Linked DNA regions of Halostagnicola kamekurae. Each later gene encodes a partner of the first gene's protein in a complex. Links are inferred from orthologs where the notes say so. Each region holds a gene or a part of one and is shown on either strand. Other genes may lie near its edges.

What was found.
Region 2: the proteins of fen (region 1) and BM348_RS00440 are in contact, whole or in part, in a crystal structure (PDB 1RXZ), measured with the Archaeoglobus fulgidus proteins. The link is inferred for Halostagnicola kamekurae from one-to-one orthologs. Residues at the interface, in WP_010877775.1 of Archaeoglobus fulgidus: Lys326, Ser327, Thr328, Gln329, Ala330, Thr331, Leu332, Glu333, Arg334, Trp335, Phe336; in WP_010877842.1 of Archaeoglobus fulgidus: Asn43, Val44, Ala45, Met46, Pro120, Arg121, Pro123, Leu125, Gln151, Met192, Ser194, Asn218, Tyr219, Pro220, Ile237, Leu238, Ala239, Pro240, Arg241, Ile242, Glu243, Ser244.

The regions. Positions count from the first base shown.
Region 1 is NZ_FOZS01000002.1:800,027-807,061, reverse strand. The notes cover bases 2,690-5,571. They hold fen (flap endonuclease-1), read right to left. Parts: upstream 4,679-5,571; coding sequence 3,701-4,678; downstream 2,690-3,700. Other genes in these bases: BM348_RS11860 (GNAT family N-acetyltransferase), read right to left, coding at 4,780-5,484; BM348_RS11870 (hypothetical protein), read right to left, coding at 2,886-3,140; BM348_RS11875 (ArsR family transcriptional regulator), read right to left, coding at 2,690-2,856. Outside these bases: BM348_RS11890 (potassium channel family protein), read left to right, coding at 1-1,331; BM348_RS11880 (HalOD1 output domain-containing protein), read left to right, coding at 2,210-2,470; more of BM348_RS11875, read right to left, coding at 2,596-2,689; BM348_RS11855 (hypothetical protein), read left to right, coding at 5,606-6,157; BM348_RS11850 (DUF7344 domain-containing protein), read left to right, coding at 6,266-6,628; BM348_RS11845 (DICT sensory domain-containing protein), read left to right, coding at 6,690-7,035. UniProt on the Methanocaldococcus jannaschii protein: Structure-specific nuclease with 5'-flap endonuclease and 5'-3' exonuclease activities involved in DNA replication and repair.
Region 2 is NZ_FOZS01000001.1:83,643-90,790, forward strand. Bases 2,705-5,699 are described here. They hold BM348_RS00440 (DNA polymerase sliding clamp), read left to right. Parts: upstream 2,705-3,827; coding sequence 3,828-4,571; downstream 4,572-5,699. Other genes in these bases: BM348_RS00430 (glycosyltransferase family 4 protein), read right to left, coding at 2,705-3,120; BM348_RS22335 (NUDIX domain-containing protein), read left to right, coding at 3,291-3,593; BM348_RS21015 (hypothetical protein), read left to right, coding at 3,476-3,724; BM348_RS00445 (HalOD1 output domain-containing protein), read left to right, coding at 4,646-4,936; BM348_RS00450 (alpha/beta fold hydrolase), read right to left, coding at 4,943-5,699. Outside these bases: BM348_RS00410 (twin-arginine translocase subunit TatC), read left to right, coding at 1-344; BM348_RS00415 (ribbon-helix-helix domain-containing protein), read left to right, coding at 478-654; BM348_RS00420 (23S rRNA (uridine(2552)-2'-O)-methyltransferase), read right to left, coding at 703-1,479; BM348_RS00425 (hypothetical protein), read left to right, coding at 1,810-2,034; more of BM348_RS00430, read right to left, coding at 2,125-2,704; more of BM348_RS00450, read right to left, coding at 5,700-5,833; DNA primase regulatory subunit PriL, read left to right, coding at 5,970-7,043; BM348_RS00460 (DUF7472 family protein), read right to left, coding at 7,084-7,148.

The DNA.
Region 1 (7,035 bases):
ATCACGTCATCATCGTCGGGTACACCGAACTCTCGCGGGTCCTCGTCGAGGAACTCAACTCGAGTCGAACGCCGTACGTGATCATCGAGCAATCCTCGAGTCGCGCGCTGGCGCTCGACGAGCGAGGATACGCGGTGCTCTACGGCGACCCGTCGTCCGAGGAGACGCTCGAGGCTGCACAGATCGAGACGGCGAGTACGATTCTGGTCGACGCGACGGAACACCAGTACATCCGGGTCGTGCTCGCGTGTGACGAACGCGACGTCGATGCGACGGTGCTCGCACTCGTCACCGATCCGTCCAGAGCGCAGTACCTTCGATACGCGGGCGCCGACGAGGTTCTCTCGCCGAAACACCGGCTCGGAAAGTCGCTCGGCGACAAGGTTCGAAACGTGATCGAGCTGTCCGAAGACATCCTCACGGACGAGGGGAGCAGATACCCCGCGGGCGAACTCGAGGTGGCCGAACTCCCGATCGGTCCCGACGGGCAACTGTACGACGAGACCCTCGACGCCGCTCGTCGCCTCGAGCGACACGGCGTCACGGTTCTCGGTGTCTGGGTTCGCGGTGATTTCCTCACGTCGCTCCCGCCGACGGTTCACGCCGACGAGAACACGACGCTGCTCGTCGTCGGCAACGAAGGTGATCTCGACGCCGTCGAACCGATCGTCGGCTCGAACAGGTACCGCTACGAAAGTGGTCGCGGGCCGGTCGTGATCGTCGGAGCGGGTATCGTCGGCCGAACCGCGATGGGGACGCTCGAGCGGGTCGGCATAGAGACGACCCTCGTCGATCGCGAGGACGGACAGTTCGTCGACGTCGTCGGTGACGCGACGACAGTCGAAACGCTCACTGCGGCCGACATCGCCGAGGCCAAGACGCTGTTGATCGCGCTCGACAACGACGACGACGCGATACTGGCGACGCTCGTCGCGCGGTCGCTCGCCGACGAACTGGAGATCATCGTCGCGAGCGATCGAGAAGCCAGCGTGAGCCGCCTCCGGACGGCCGGTGCCAACGACGTGCTCAGTCTCCCCAACGTCGTCGGTCGGATGATCTTGCTCAGGGTGTTCGACCGCGAAACGATGGTTCTGGGGGAACGAGTGTCGATAGCCCGCGTCGAAACGTCGGATATAGCGACCGAGACGTTCGGGCGCGACGAACTCGAGACGATCCGAGACCAGACCGGCTGTTCGGTCGTCGGGCTCGAGGTCGACGGCCACCTCAGAACCGACGTGCGGGATCGATCACTCGCGGGTAGCGATGCCGTCGTCATCGCCGGCTCGCAGACTGAAGTTGCGGACTTCCTCGAGCGCTACACCTCGGCGTGAACGTGGGCTCGAGGAGAGAAAGCGGATTCGGGGAACGAAAGGTCCTTAAGCCAACGGAGACTAGGTGAAAGTGGACTAGGTCGGGCAGTTAGGCCCTGCTCGATACCCGCACTATGGTCTTTAGCGGGGGCCGATCCCCACGGGCGTCCGGTCAGACCGACCGGGGCCCCGGGAGCCAACAGAGAAGCCTCGTCCGCCGGGGACAGCGGGCCACGCTGGCCGTCCGCAGGGACGTCCCACCGTGGCTAACCGGCGACAGCCCATCAGGCGCGGAAGCGAGCAGTGGACCGCCGGACACCTGTCGCTCGACGGGTCGCGGGGTGGAGGAGGCAACCGGGACTCCCCCGGCCGGAACGCCGGGCAACCGTGGCCGTCCACATTCATACGCTATTCACATGCCCTCGAGCGACGGCGCTGACTCGTTTTCAACCGGACGCGTTGGGTATCGGCCGATGGTACTCGTCAAGGGAACAACCCCCCACGCGAGGATCACATACAAGTATGACAGCTTCGAGCGGGCCGAACGGAGACCGGATCGAGACCGCCGGAAACAGTCCACAGCGTCGACATCGAACTCGAATCGGACGCGGAGAACCCCACGACGGTGGCATCAAACGCCGATGAGCCGCTGAATACGACCCGAACCACAGGATGGCGACACGTAAGACACTAGTGGGAGACGCGATTACGCGGCGGTGATACTCGCTAGATTATTTTCGTCGTACATATTTACGAAAATTGTCTGACAGGGATTTATACTATCGCCCGGTATAGACTGTGATCCCTGTCAGTGTTGAAGACGTTCAACTGAGGGGAACTGATCACATGACCGCATCAAGAGAGCACACTCCGATAACGCATCGCCGCCGGGCGCGCCAATGACGTTCTTCCAGTACGACCGAGACGAACACGGGTCGCTCGCCGTCGAAATCGTCACGACCGTCGCGGACTTATCCGACCGGTCGCCCGATTCGCTCGAGTCGATTCACACCGTGGTCGACTCGGATAGCCTCGAGTCGATATTCGAACCCCGTTCGCCGCGATCGCGGCGCGAGACCAATCACATCTGGTTCGCCTACGAGGGATTCGGGATCACCGTCTACGGAAACGGGTTCGTCATCGTTCGCCGATTGGAGTGACGGTCCACCGGACGACGTTTCATCGGACGACACGACTGCGTCGGGTACGGGACAGAATCACGGCCGTCGAAAGCGGAGCCGACGTCCATCGCGTCCGTCCTCGTTTCGGACGCCGTCTCCCGCCCTCAACTCGAGCGGCGTCGGGAGAGCGTACTCGCATCGAACTCGCCGGCGAGGTATGCCCGCCCGCGCGAGGAGACGTCGTACTTGAGGCCGTCGTACGAAACCAGTCCCGCATCGGTTAGGATCTCGAGTCGCTTCTGGAGGTACATCGGCCGGAAATCGAGCGCCGCGCTTCGGTCGGCCAGCGCCGAACGGAGTTCGAGTGCACGCTGTGGTCCGTGGTGGGCGAGATACTCGAGGATTCGATCGTCGTTCTTCGACATCCAGGAGGCGTGCGTTCGCAGCGGGATCGTCATCGTGTGATGAGGTGTTTGTCGGTCGTCGGTTCGTTCACCACTGGTTGGACGTGTTCGTCACACAGTTTGACCGCGGCGTCCGTTTCCTCGAGCGAGACCGACGAGACAACTTTCTCGCCGGACTGTTCGAGCGACGGGACCCATCGCGGAAGCGCGAAGTGTCCGTCCCGTTCGCAGAAGGCACACTGTCGCGGCTCGTTCCGAGAGACGTAGGAGAGACACTCCCCGTAGTGTTCTTTCTCGCAGTTCATACACAACCCCCCGATTTCGGCCCCACTGTATAGCTCGGCCACCAGTCGATTGTATCCAGCATCGTTGCCACATCGTACACAGTTCATGTTTCGATCGGTTGACGGAATGGTCAGAGATCAACGAGTAAGAACGGATTTCGTATAAATGTCTTCACCGTGATGAAACTGGATGGTAGTGACTGATAGTTTACCACGGATCGAAACCACTTACACCCGGATACAGTCATCCAATACGAACCGATGTTTCTGCTGGATCAAATCCAACTCTCGACACGTTTTATTTATTATCGTGACTTCCAGGACACGCCGAAATATCTCGTTACCGGACTGCTGTACGGCGGTTTTAGATTTTCTCTCCAGATGAAACGCCTGTCAAACACGACGACGGTGGCGCGTTTTTCTGATCCACAACCCCCGTTCGGTTCGACTGTGGCAGAAAAATTACATAACTCGCCGTCGACTCATAGTGTTTTCTCGAGGTCCGTTAGTAAAACTCGTTCCGTTGCTGTATTAGGTCCGATATCGCCGAACGAGGGGTTTGCTTCGCCTTCCGTATGGCCTCACATCCAGCGGTCTAACCCGGACTGGACTGCGCTCTCTTCGATCCGTTCGAAGCCGCGTTCGACTTCGCCGCCATCGACGCCCCACTCGTCGACGACGTACGCTCGAGCGGCCTCGAGGTCCGGCTCGAGAGTCGTTTCGAACTCGTAGTCGTCGGTGACGTTCGGGTCGCGAAACAGCTGGCGGACCCGGTCGCCGTACTCGATACTCTCTCCGCGCGCTTCGAGGACGCCCCACAGGTCGCCGTGGTCGCCGATCGCGTCGAGAGCCGTCTTCGGGCCGATCCCGTCGACGCCCTCGTTGAAGTCGGTCCCGATGAGAATCGCGACGTCGATTAACTGCTCGAGAGTCAGTTCGTGATGGTCGAGCGTCGCCTGGAGATCCATCAGCTCCGGGTCGCCCTTGCTGGTCAGTTGCCGAAGCGTCAGCGGCGCGCCGAACAACAGCGCGTCGTAGTCCTCGGAGCCCACGTAGTCGGCGTCGCCGCGGCGAACCATGTGGGCCGCCTGCGCTTCGCCTTCGGCCGGCGCTTCGACGACGGGAACGTCGAGCAGGTCGAAGAGTTCGCGACTCGTCTTCTGGATCGTCTCGGTGAGCCGCTGCGTTCGCGACTCGAGTTGGGCGATCGCGACCTGATCGCCCTCCTCGCGGGCGACCTCGAGTTGCTCCTCGTAGGTCTGGCGCTGATCCCGCCGCGATTCGATCTCGTCGGATTTGAGCTCCGAGGGGCCGCCGTCGAAGACCATCACCGGGACGATGTCGTTCTCGAAGAACTTCGGCACGCCCTGGACGATCCCGAGCAGGTTCGCGACCTCGACACCGTCGGTCGTCGTGTACTTCTCGCTCGAGGTCCACTTGACCGTCGTCGTCAGATACCGGTACAGCCAGTTGTGGGCGTCGACCGCGACGACGCCCTCGATATCGGTGAACGGAATGTCGTCGATGACGGCGATGTCCCGAAGCGCTGCGTTTCCCATTACCCTTTCTTGGGACGCGACGGTTAGAATCGTTGGGTTTCAGTTCCCCGAACAGCCGGTCTGGACGCTCGTTCTAACTGTCGGTTCAGTCGACTGCCGACTCAGTCGAGTCGCTCAGAGAGGAACTCCTCCTCGGGATCGGAGAGCTCGCGCTCGCGAAATCGCTCGAGTCCGTCCCGATACCGGGCGGCGTCTCTCCGCTCGCTTTCGTCGACTGGTGTCTCGTCTTCGATTCGCGTCTCGATACCCGACTCGTCGCTCGCCGACACCGACGTCGGACGATCCTCCGCTGGCGAGTGTTCGAGGACGAGTTCAGCCAATCCAGTCGTTTCGCCGGTAAACGCGAAGCCGGCCCGGTACAGCGCTTCGTACGCGAAGGGGTTGTTGACGGCGATTCGGACGCGAGCGTATCCACGGTCTGTCGCCCGATCGCGGACGAACGCGAGCAACTTCGGGCCGATCCCGTTTCCCCGACGGGGTTTTGCCACGGTCACGTACCGGATCCAGAGCGTCTCGGCGTCCGTTCGATCCTCGTTGAACGACGCCGCCGCGAGCACGTCGTCATCGTAGTCCGGGGCCCGGCCATCCGAATCCACCGCTCGAGCGACTGACTCTGAGGCTCGAGCGCGATCGTCCGTTTTCTCGCCGTCGTTTCCCGTCGCTCGAGCGTCGGTTCGACCGTCGTCCGCTCGAGCGACTGCCTTCCCCGTATTCGTCATCACGAACTTCCCGGCGTAGCTAAATCGCTCGTGATCCAGTCGTAGTTTCGGCCCGTCCGGCGGCCAGCCCAGTAGCTCGAGTTCCACGGTTGTCCCGACTCGAGCGCCGAGACACTAAGGTCCTCGTTTCGGCCAGGTAGTCCTCCGCCATCAGAGCCGGTCGGCCCGGACGAACCCTTTTGCATCAGTTCGTGGTATGGGAGGTGTCATGAGCACCGAACCGAACGAGGAATCCACGTACGGCATCGAGAGTCGAATCGGGTGGCCAGTCGCAGGCGTCCTTGGAGGAGCGATCGGCGCCGCGGCGTTCGGGCTCGTCATGTGGCTGTTCGATCCCGAGATCGTGCAGGTGTCGATCCCCGCCTTTTACGGTCTCGAAGCAGGCGGGGTCGTCGGCTGGGGAATCCACATCGTCCACGGCGCGATTCTGGGCGTCGTCTTCGGTTACATCATCACTCGGGAACTGGTGCTCGGAGTCCTCCGGACGGATCCCGAGACGGACGCGCTCTCGGAGGCCGGCGTCGCGCTGCGAATCGTCGGCGCGGGATTCGCCTTCGGGCTGACTGTCTGGGCGATTATTCCGGTGATCGTGTTGCCGGCGTTTGCGGGACCGGTCGGCGGCGAAGCCGCCTCCGAATTCCCGGGAACCGCCCTCCAGAGTCTTCTCGGTCACGTGTTGTTCGGCGTCGTTCTGGGTACCGTCTTCGCCGCGACGATGGACGTCTATCAGCGACCGGCCGAGTCGCCGCTCGAGGAGTGACGGCGATTCGTACCACGGTCGCGCCGACCGCACGACCGGACGGGAAAGCCGAACTTCTGCAAGCCAAAGAGTGAACACTATGCGAGGTGACACCACGTGACGAGAACGATGGACGACCAGACACGGGATTCCGACCGTTCTCCGCTCGACCCGGGCTGCGTCGATGCCGCGTTCGAGGCGCTCCAGAATAGAACCCGGCGATACGTCCTCTACTTTCTGCTCGAGCACGACCGCGTCTCCGTCCGCGACCTCGCCACTGTCGTGACCGGCTGGGTGAAAGCCGACTCCGGAGAAACGGGCGACAGGAGCGACCGGGACGGGACGTTTGCGGACCTGCAGCATCGACACGTGCCGCTGCTCGTCGAATCGGGCCTGATCGAGTACGAGGGGACGACCGTCTCGCCCTCGGCGCGTTTCGAAGCGATTCGGCCGTTCGTCGAACGTGCCTGCACCGAAGAAACGGGGTCGTGAGGATGTCTTTTCCCACTACATTCCGCTGGTCGGTGCGCAGATCCCACGCCGTTCGAGTTCGATGACGCTCGCTTCCTTCCTCGAGCGCGTCGAAGAGACGACTCGAACGGTCGAACTCTACGCCCCCGAACCGCTTCCGGAACTGGCCGAGCACTTCGAGCGGGGAACCACCACCGCCACGTACCGGTCGCTTCCAGCGGCCGCCAGTGGCGGCTTCCTCGTCGTTCTCGAGGACGGCGACTTTCGCGCGTCCGTCGACCTCGCCACGGCCCGCCAGTTCCTCGAGCCGCCGATCGCCCACCCCTGGGCGGAACAGTTCGTCGGGAGCGCGTACCGACAGTTGCTCGAGGTACTCGAGAACACCTCGATATCGGCGCTCACCCGTCGCCAACTTCTGGCGACCGCGC
Region 2 (7,148 bases), on another replicon or contig:
TCACCTACCGGATCAACAGCTTCTCCTGGCTCGTGATCTACACGACGCTCGGCGTCGGCTTCCTCTTCAACATCATCGTCACGATGGCGATGTTCCACGTCGGCGGCATCGTCGACTACCGAACGATGCTCGATCGATGGCGATCCGTCGTCGTCGGCGTCTTCGTGATCGCGGCCGTCGCGAGTCCGAAAGGGATCCTGACGATGCTCGCGCTCGCGACGCCGATCGCGCTCACGTACGTCCTCGGACTCGGCATACTGTATCTCCTCACCGGCGGCGGGCGACTGTTCGGTGACGGCGGTGGCGGGCAGGCCGACTCCGAAACCGCGGCAGTCCCCGAGTAAGGGTCGCGACGGGACAACAGACGCTTTTCTCGCGCTCCATCGCGATCACGAACTGCAGTCGCTCGAGTCGGAGTTTCGAACGCGAGGCGAGTAGCTATCAACTGTTAAGGAACGGTGCTGCGAACCCACAGCCATGCCCAAAATCAGCGTCGAAATTCCGCAGGAATTACTCGACGATCTCGATGCGCACGTCGGCGACGACGGCAAGTTCGTCAACCGAAGCGACGCCATCCGCTCGTCGATCCGCAAAAACCTCGACATCCTCGATGAGATCGACGACCGCCACGACCGCCTCGAGACCGAGGAGTGAGACGACGCGGACGGTTGCGATCGACACCCACCCAGCCAGTCACGCCGGTCAGTCGCGATCGAGCCGCTGTGCGAACCCGAAGTTCGGTTTGACGTCCTCGACCCGGACCGTCACCGTCTCGCCTTCCGTCGTGTCGGGAACGAACAGTCGATACCCCTCGACCGAGGCGATGCCGTCGCCCTCCGTGCCGACGTCGACGACGTCGACCTCGAGTTCGTCGCCGGGCTCGACCGGCGCGGTGAGTCGCCCCTTCGCGATGAGGTAGATCTCCGAGGACGCCTCGCGGGACGCTTTCGGACTCGTCGCGCGGACGTACTGGAACTCGTCTTCGACGTCCGAGCGGAACTCGTCGACGTCGGGGCCTTCGAACACCTTTACGATGAAGTCGCCACCGGTCTCGAGCAGTTCTAACGACGTTTCGAACGCCTGCCGGGCGAGGTGCAGCGACCGCGCCTGATCGAGGTGGTACTCGCCGGTCATGTTCGGCGCCATGTCCGAGACGACGACGTCGACGTCGCCGCCCGCCGTGTCGGTCACCCGATCGCGCGTTCGCTCTTCGGTCATGTCCCCGCGGACTGTCTCGACGTTGTCGTGGCCCTCGAGTGGTTCGATTCGCTGGAGGTCGACGCCAATGACGGTTCCGTGCGGGCCGACGCGCTCGGCGGCGACCTGCAGCCAGCCGCCCGGCGCGGCTCCGAGGTCGACGACCGTGTCGCCCCCGTCGATGACGTTCTCGAGGTCGGTCAGCTGTTTGAGCTTGTAGGCCGCTCGAGAGCGATAGCCCTCCTGTTTGGATTTGTTGTAGTAGTGGTCTCGACCAGTCATACGTCTCGCAGCACATCCGCTACCGTGTTTAGCCCGACTAACTGTTCGTGCGTCGCCGCGGGCAGGGTGTCCGTAGTCATGCTCATATAAATGGTGTGAGAATAGAAATGGTTGACGATCGCCCCCGAAGACGGGGAGGAACTGTTGGGTCATGTATCGCTGGGCAACTCTAACGACTGAACGGATACTCCGTCGGTCCAGGGATAGCACAAAGGAATCAGGTGTTCGCAATCAGGGGTTCTACCGAACTGAGTGCCGAGCGGTGTCGATTAGCTGATCATGACTCGCCCCACGGAACGATCACACGACGATGAAACTCGGAAGGCCTCGATGGGAACGGGAGACGATTCCGGCGGTCATCCCGGTGGACTGTCGGCACCCTGTTGGACCGTCGTAACCGCCTATTCCGATTCGACCCGCTTGAGGACGATTCCTCGGTCGAAGCCGCCCCTTACCACCAGTCGATCGGAGATCGAGACGATCGTCGACCGTCTCTACGACACAGTCGGTGCGGCCATCGAGGCGACCGACGTGGCGTCCGACGGCCCCCACTGATAGCCATCCACTGTGGACGTTCTCGAGACATCGCCACCACGGTGTCCGGCCACGATCCGGAAGTCGAACGTGAGTCCCTCGAGACCGGTTCTATCCCGCTACCTCGGCGTACAGGTCGACGAGCTGATCGCCGATGTTTTCCAGTCGGAATTCCCGGCTCTTCTCGGCGGCGTTTCTGCCGAGCCGCCGACGGAACTCGTCCGCCGTGAGTCGCTCGATACACCGACCGAACTCCGAATCGGTCTTCAGGCAGGTCTCGCCGTCCTCTAGCCACTCGAAGGTCGGGATATCTCTGACCACCGGGGGAGCGCCACAGGACATCGCCTCCAGGAGAGCCATCCCCTCGTTTTCGTTTTTCGTCGGGAAGAAGAAGATGTCACCGGCTGCGAAGGCTCCACGAATGTCGTCCACGTACCCGGTAAAGACGCAGTTCTCCGGGGCGCTCTGGACTATCTTTCGCGTTGTTTTACTCTTGAGAAGTCGCCCGGTCCATCCGTTCGTGGGGTTGATATACCCGAACCAGGCGAACGTCAGGTCCGGCTGTTCGCGGGCCGTCTCCACGAAGCTCGAGAGACCTTTCCGTTCGATGACGTGACCCACGTTGAAGACGACTGGCGGTTCGAGGTCGTACCGCTCGAGATAGGTCTCTCGGAGCGCTTCGAACCCGTCCAGACGCTCGTGGTCGAACCCGTTGCTGATCACGGTCTTGGGAACGTCGGTGTAGGTGTCGATGACTCGTCTGTTGTGCTCTGACGGGCATATCAGCCGGTCCGCCAGCGAGTAGCCGTACTCGAGATACGGACGCAGCGGCTTCGATAGCTGGTTCGAAAAAGCGAAACTCTCCCGGAAGTCCTCCGCAGTCTGGTGAGCGTGAACGACGACCGAGACCGATTTCCTCCTGGCACACCGGGCGTAGAAGAGTGATTTCGGACCCAGGTTGTTCAGATGGAGCACGTCGACGTCGAGGCGCGGTTCCGTTGTGTATTCGATGTCTCGAGTGTCCAGAATTCGCCGCTGGTTCTGGACTGACTGATAGTGTCCCCCGGTGATGTGATCTTCCCACTCGAAATAGTGACTGATTTTCATCTCTAGCAGTCCGTTTTAGTCAGCGGGTTCTTTTCGCTTGTTATGGTCTAGTGACGAAGCCACGGCCGAACCACTGGTCCGCCAGAGCAAGGCGATACGGCCGACTGGTCGTCCGAAAGATATCCGACCAGCAAGTCAAAAATTAAGTACAGTACCAACGAATTTCCAGTATGGCGTGTCGGGAAGCGGTGAGCGGAGTCGTCTACAAGAACGACCAATTCCTTCTCGTCCACAACAGAGGGTGGGACGAATCGGTCCTTTGTTTCCCGCAGGGCGGTATCAAAGCCGGTGAGAGCGACAGGGAGGCACTCGAACGAGAGCTCGTGGAAGAACTCGTACCAGGGCATTCGAGGTCGTGGATCGCTCGGACCACGTCCACCACTACGAGTTCGCGCAGAGAGATAGCGAGGGATACAGCGAACAGCGTCAGTCGATCTGGTTCGTCGAATTTGTCGGCGAGAAGAACGACGTAGAAACTCCCACCGAAGAAGTCACTCGAGTCGAATGGACTCATCGGAACGACGTCATCGAGAAGATGACGTTCGAAGCGCAACGAGACACGTATCGGAAAGTGCTCTCCGAATGGGACACCGAGATCGACTGAGGCTCCCCTGTCGTGTGGACGGCTGTCACGAATCGGAGCGACTGATCGTCCGCCCACGCGTAAAGGGTGCCTTTTTATGTCGACCGTCCGTACGCCGACCTATATGTTCAAGGCCATCGTGAGCGCCGAAACGCTCACCAGCGCGCTCGATTCGGTGAGCGTGCTGGTCGACGAATGTAAGATCCACCTCGAGGAGGAGGGCCTCGAGATTCGGGCCGTCGATCCCGCCAACGTCGGGATGGTCGACCTCTCGCTCGAGGCGGCCGCGTTCGAATCCTACGAAGCCGACGGCGGCGTCATCGGCGTCGATCTCTCGCGACTCGAGGACATCGCCGGCATGGCCGAATCCGGCCAGCTCATCCAGTTCGAACTCGACGAGGAGACGCGCAAACTCCACATCCAGATCGACGGGCTCGAGTACACCCTCGCGCTGATCGACCCCGACTCGATCCGACAGGAGCCGGACATCCCGGACCTCGACCTGCCGGCGGAGGTCGTCCTCGAGGGCAAAGACCTCAACCGATCGGTCAAAGCCGCCGACATGGTCTCGGACCACATCGCACTCGGCGTCGACGAGAGCGAGGAGTTCTTCTACGTCAACGCGGAGGGAGACACCGACGACGTCCACCTCGAGTTGACGCGCGACGATCTGATCGACCTGCAGGTCGGCCCGGCCCGCTCGCTGTTCTCGCTCGATTACCTGAAGGACATGAACAAGGCGATCCCATCCGATACCGAAGTGACCCTCGCGCTCGGCGAGGAGTTCCCGATCAAGATGTTCTTCGGCTACGGCGACGGAAACGGGCAGGTCACGTACATGCTCGCGCCGCGGATCCAGAGCGACTGATCGAGGGCGGACGACATGTCTGTGCCGTGTCGAAAAAGGGGAGGAGTTACCCTCGAGAAGCCACTAGAAGGGGCATGGTCTCCTCCAGCGACCCTGCTGATTCTCCGTCGAAACACGTCGTCGATATCGACGGCGGGCGGCCGAGCGAAGTCCTCGTCGCGACAGTAGCGGCCCTCGCGAAAACGGACGCGGCCTCGTTACCGCCGCTGTACGACGTCATCGATCCCGAAGCTCTCGACGCGCTCTACGAACACGTTCGAACGCGGACCGTAGGCGAGGCGAACGGCTATCGAGTCACGTTCCCCTACGAGGGCTACGAGGTGTGCGTCGAGTTCGACGGGCGGATTCGACTCGCAACCCCGTAGAATCGGTCACGCCGAGGCGTTCGGCCGAACCCGATCGCGGAGGAACGATCGAAGGTGATCGTTCACCGCGTCGCTCGCTTCGATGAAAACGCAGTGTGAGCCACCCTCGATAGTCTCGAGGGTCGCGTCCGGGATTTTCGTCTCGAGCAGCCGGGCGTTTTCGACGGGGATCACCCGATCCGCGGTGCCGTGGACGACGAGCGTCGGCACCCGGATTTGATCGAGCCGATCCGCGAGGTCGAAGCTCCGGACCGCCCCTGCCTGTGCCTCGATGGCCGGTTCCGGGGCGTCCTGCTCGAGTCGCCACTCGATGATTCGGTCCACGAGATGGGGGTTTCGGTTGGTAAAGCGCTCGGAGAACGCCGGGCGCATCCGGTGGCGGAGTCGCTCCCGTTCGGTCAGTCCCGTCGGCGTCGAGAAGACGTGTTCGCGGGTTTCCTCGGGGATCGGGACCGCGTCCGGTCCGCCGTGGCTCGTACAACAAAGCGTGAGCGAGGCGGCCCGCGAGTAGTCGACGGCGTACTGCTGGGCGATCATCCCACCCATGCTCGCGCCGACGATGTGGGCGTCGAAGATCCCGGCGTCCTCGAGGACGGCCTCGAGGTCAGCGGCCATCCCCTCGATGGAGTAGCTGCCGAGTGTCGAAAGCAGGGGCGCGCGCAGTCGCCGCGGCAGTTTCGAAACGCCCGGCGGGAGGCCGGCGTCCGATCGACCGGTTCCCCGGTTGTCGGGCGCGATCACGTCGAACTCGTTCGCGAGCGCCTCGCGCTGCCAGCGCCACATCCACCGCCCGTAGCCCAGCCCCTGCACGAAGACGACCGGCTCACCCGTCGTCCCGTCCGCGCGCTCGTCTCGCTCGTAGTAGATCGACACGCCGTCTCGAGTGACCCGTGGCATACGTCACCCGACGTGGCCGACGGCCTTGAAATCGAGCATCGACGCGGCGGTGGATGGTCCCGGCGAGCCAACGAGCGAGGTCGGGGAGCGCCGACAACCAGCGCGTTTAACCGCTCCCAGTGAAATCGTTGTATCGATGCAGCGACTGCACGCCCGATACCCCTTCCTCGAGGCGGCCCGCGAGTCGGTCGCCACGGAGGCCGTCGATCTGGCAACCGTCGTCGAGCAGGACCAGGACGTCGTCGAGCGCGCCCGCGAGCGCGTCGTCGCCTCGCTCGAGGAGGGAACGACGGGCGAGCCCCACCGGGATCCCCGCGTGGAACTGCTCTCCTATCCCGTGGCACGGGTGCTCGTCTCGCTCGGCGGCGAGTCGATACTCGTGCGCAAGTACGCCCGCGCCGAAGCCGAAGCGGCCTTCGACCGGTTCACGGACGACCTCGCGGACACGACGGAACTACAGAGCGTCGAGACGGCCGGACTCGACCTCGGGGACCTCCTCGCCGAGTTCGACCTCGAGGAGTCAGTTCGGGCGGTCGACGACGATCGGTACCGGATCGACGTGGGAACGTACCTCCCTCTCGCCGGCGACCTCTGGGAGGACGAGTGGCGACTGGTCAACCGACCGCTCGCGGATGGAGAGGTGCCGGTCGACGAGGGTGAGCTACTGACGCTCCTGCGCGAAGCCGTGCGCGAACGGATCGAGGACGGACTCCCGTTCGACGTTCCGGACGCGATCGGGAACGCGCTCGAGGAGGAAGCCGAGGAGGTCCGCGAGGTGCTCGCGGAACTGGACCTGACTCGGGAGATCGATACCGTCGTTCCGGACCTGTTCCCGCCGTGTATGAAGGCGCTGCTCGACCAGATTCAGAAGGGCGAACACCTGGCCCACCACTCCCGGTTCGCGATCACGGCGTTTCTGGCGAGCATTGGGATGGAGACCGACGACATCGTCGACCTCTACCGGGTGAACTCCTCGTTCGGCGAAGAGATGACGCGCTACCAGACCGATCACATCCGCGGCGATACCTCGCCGACCGAGTACTCCCCGCCCTCGTGTGCGACGATGCAGTCCTACGGCGACTGCGTGAACAAAGACGACCTCTGCGAGCAGATCCCCCACCCGATGGCGTACTACGAACACCGGATCGACGACGCCGACGAGGACGAACTCGAGGACTGGCGGGAGACGACGGCCGAAGGCGACGCCTGAGGGGGGAGCGATACGAGCGGCGATACAACGGAGAAATAGCCTACGCCGAACCCTGCGTGTCCGCGTCCTCGAGTCCGTCTTCCGGATCGTTCAGGGTGTACGCCA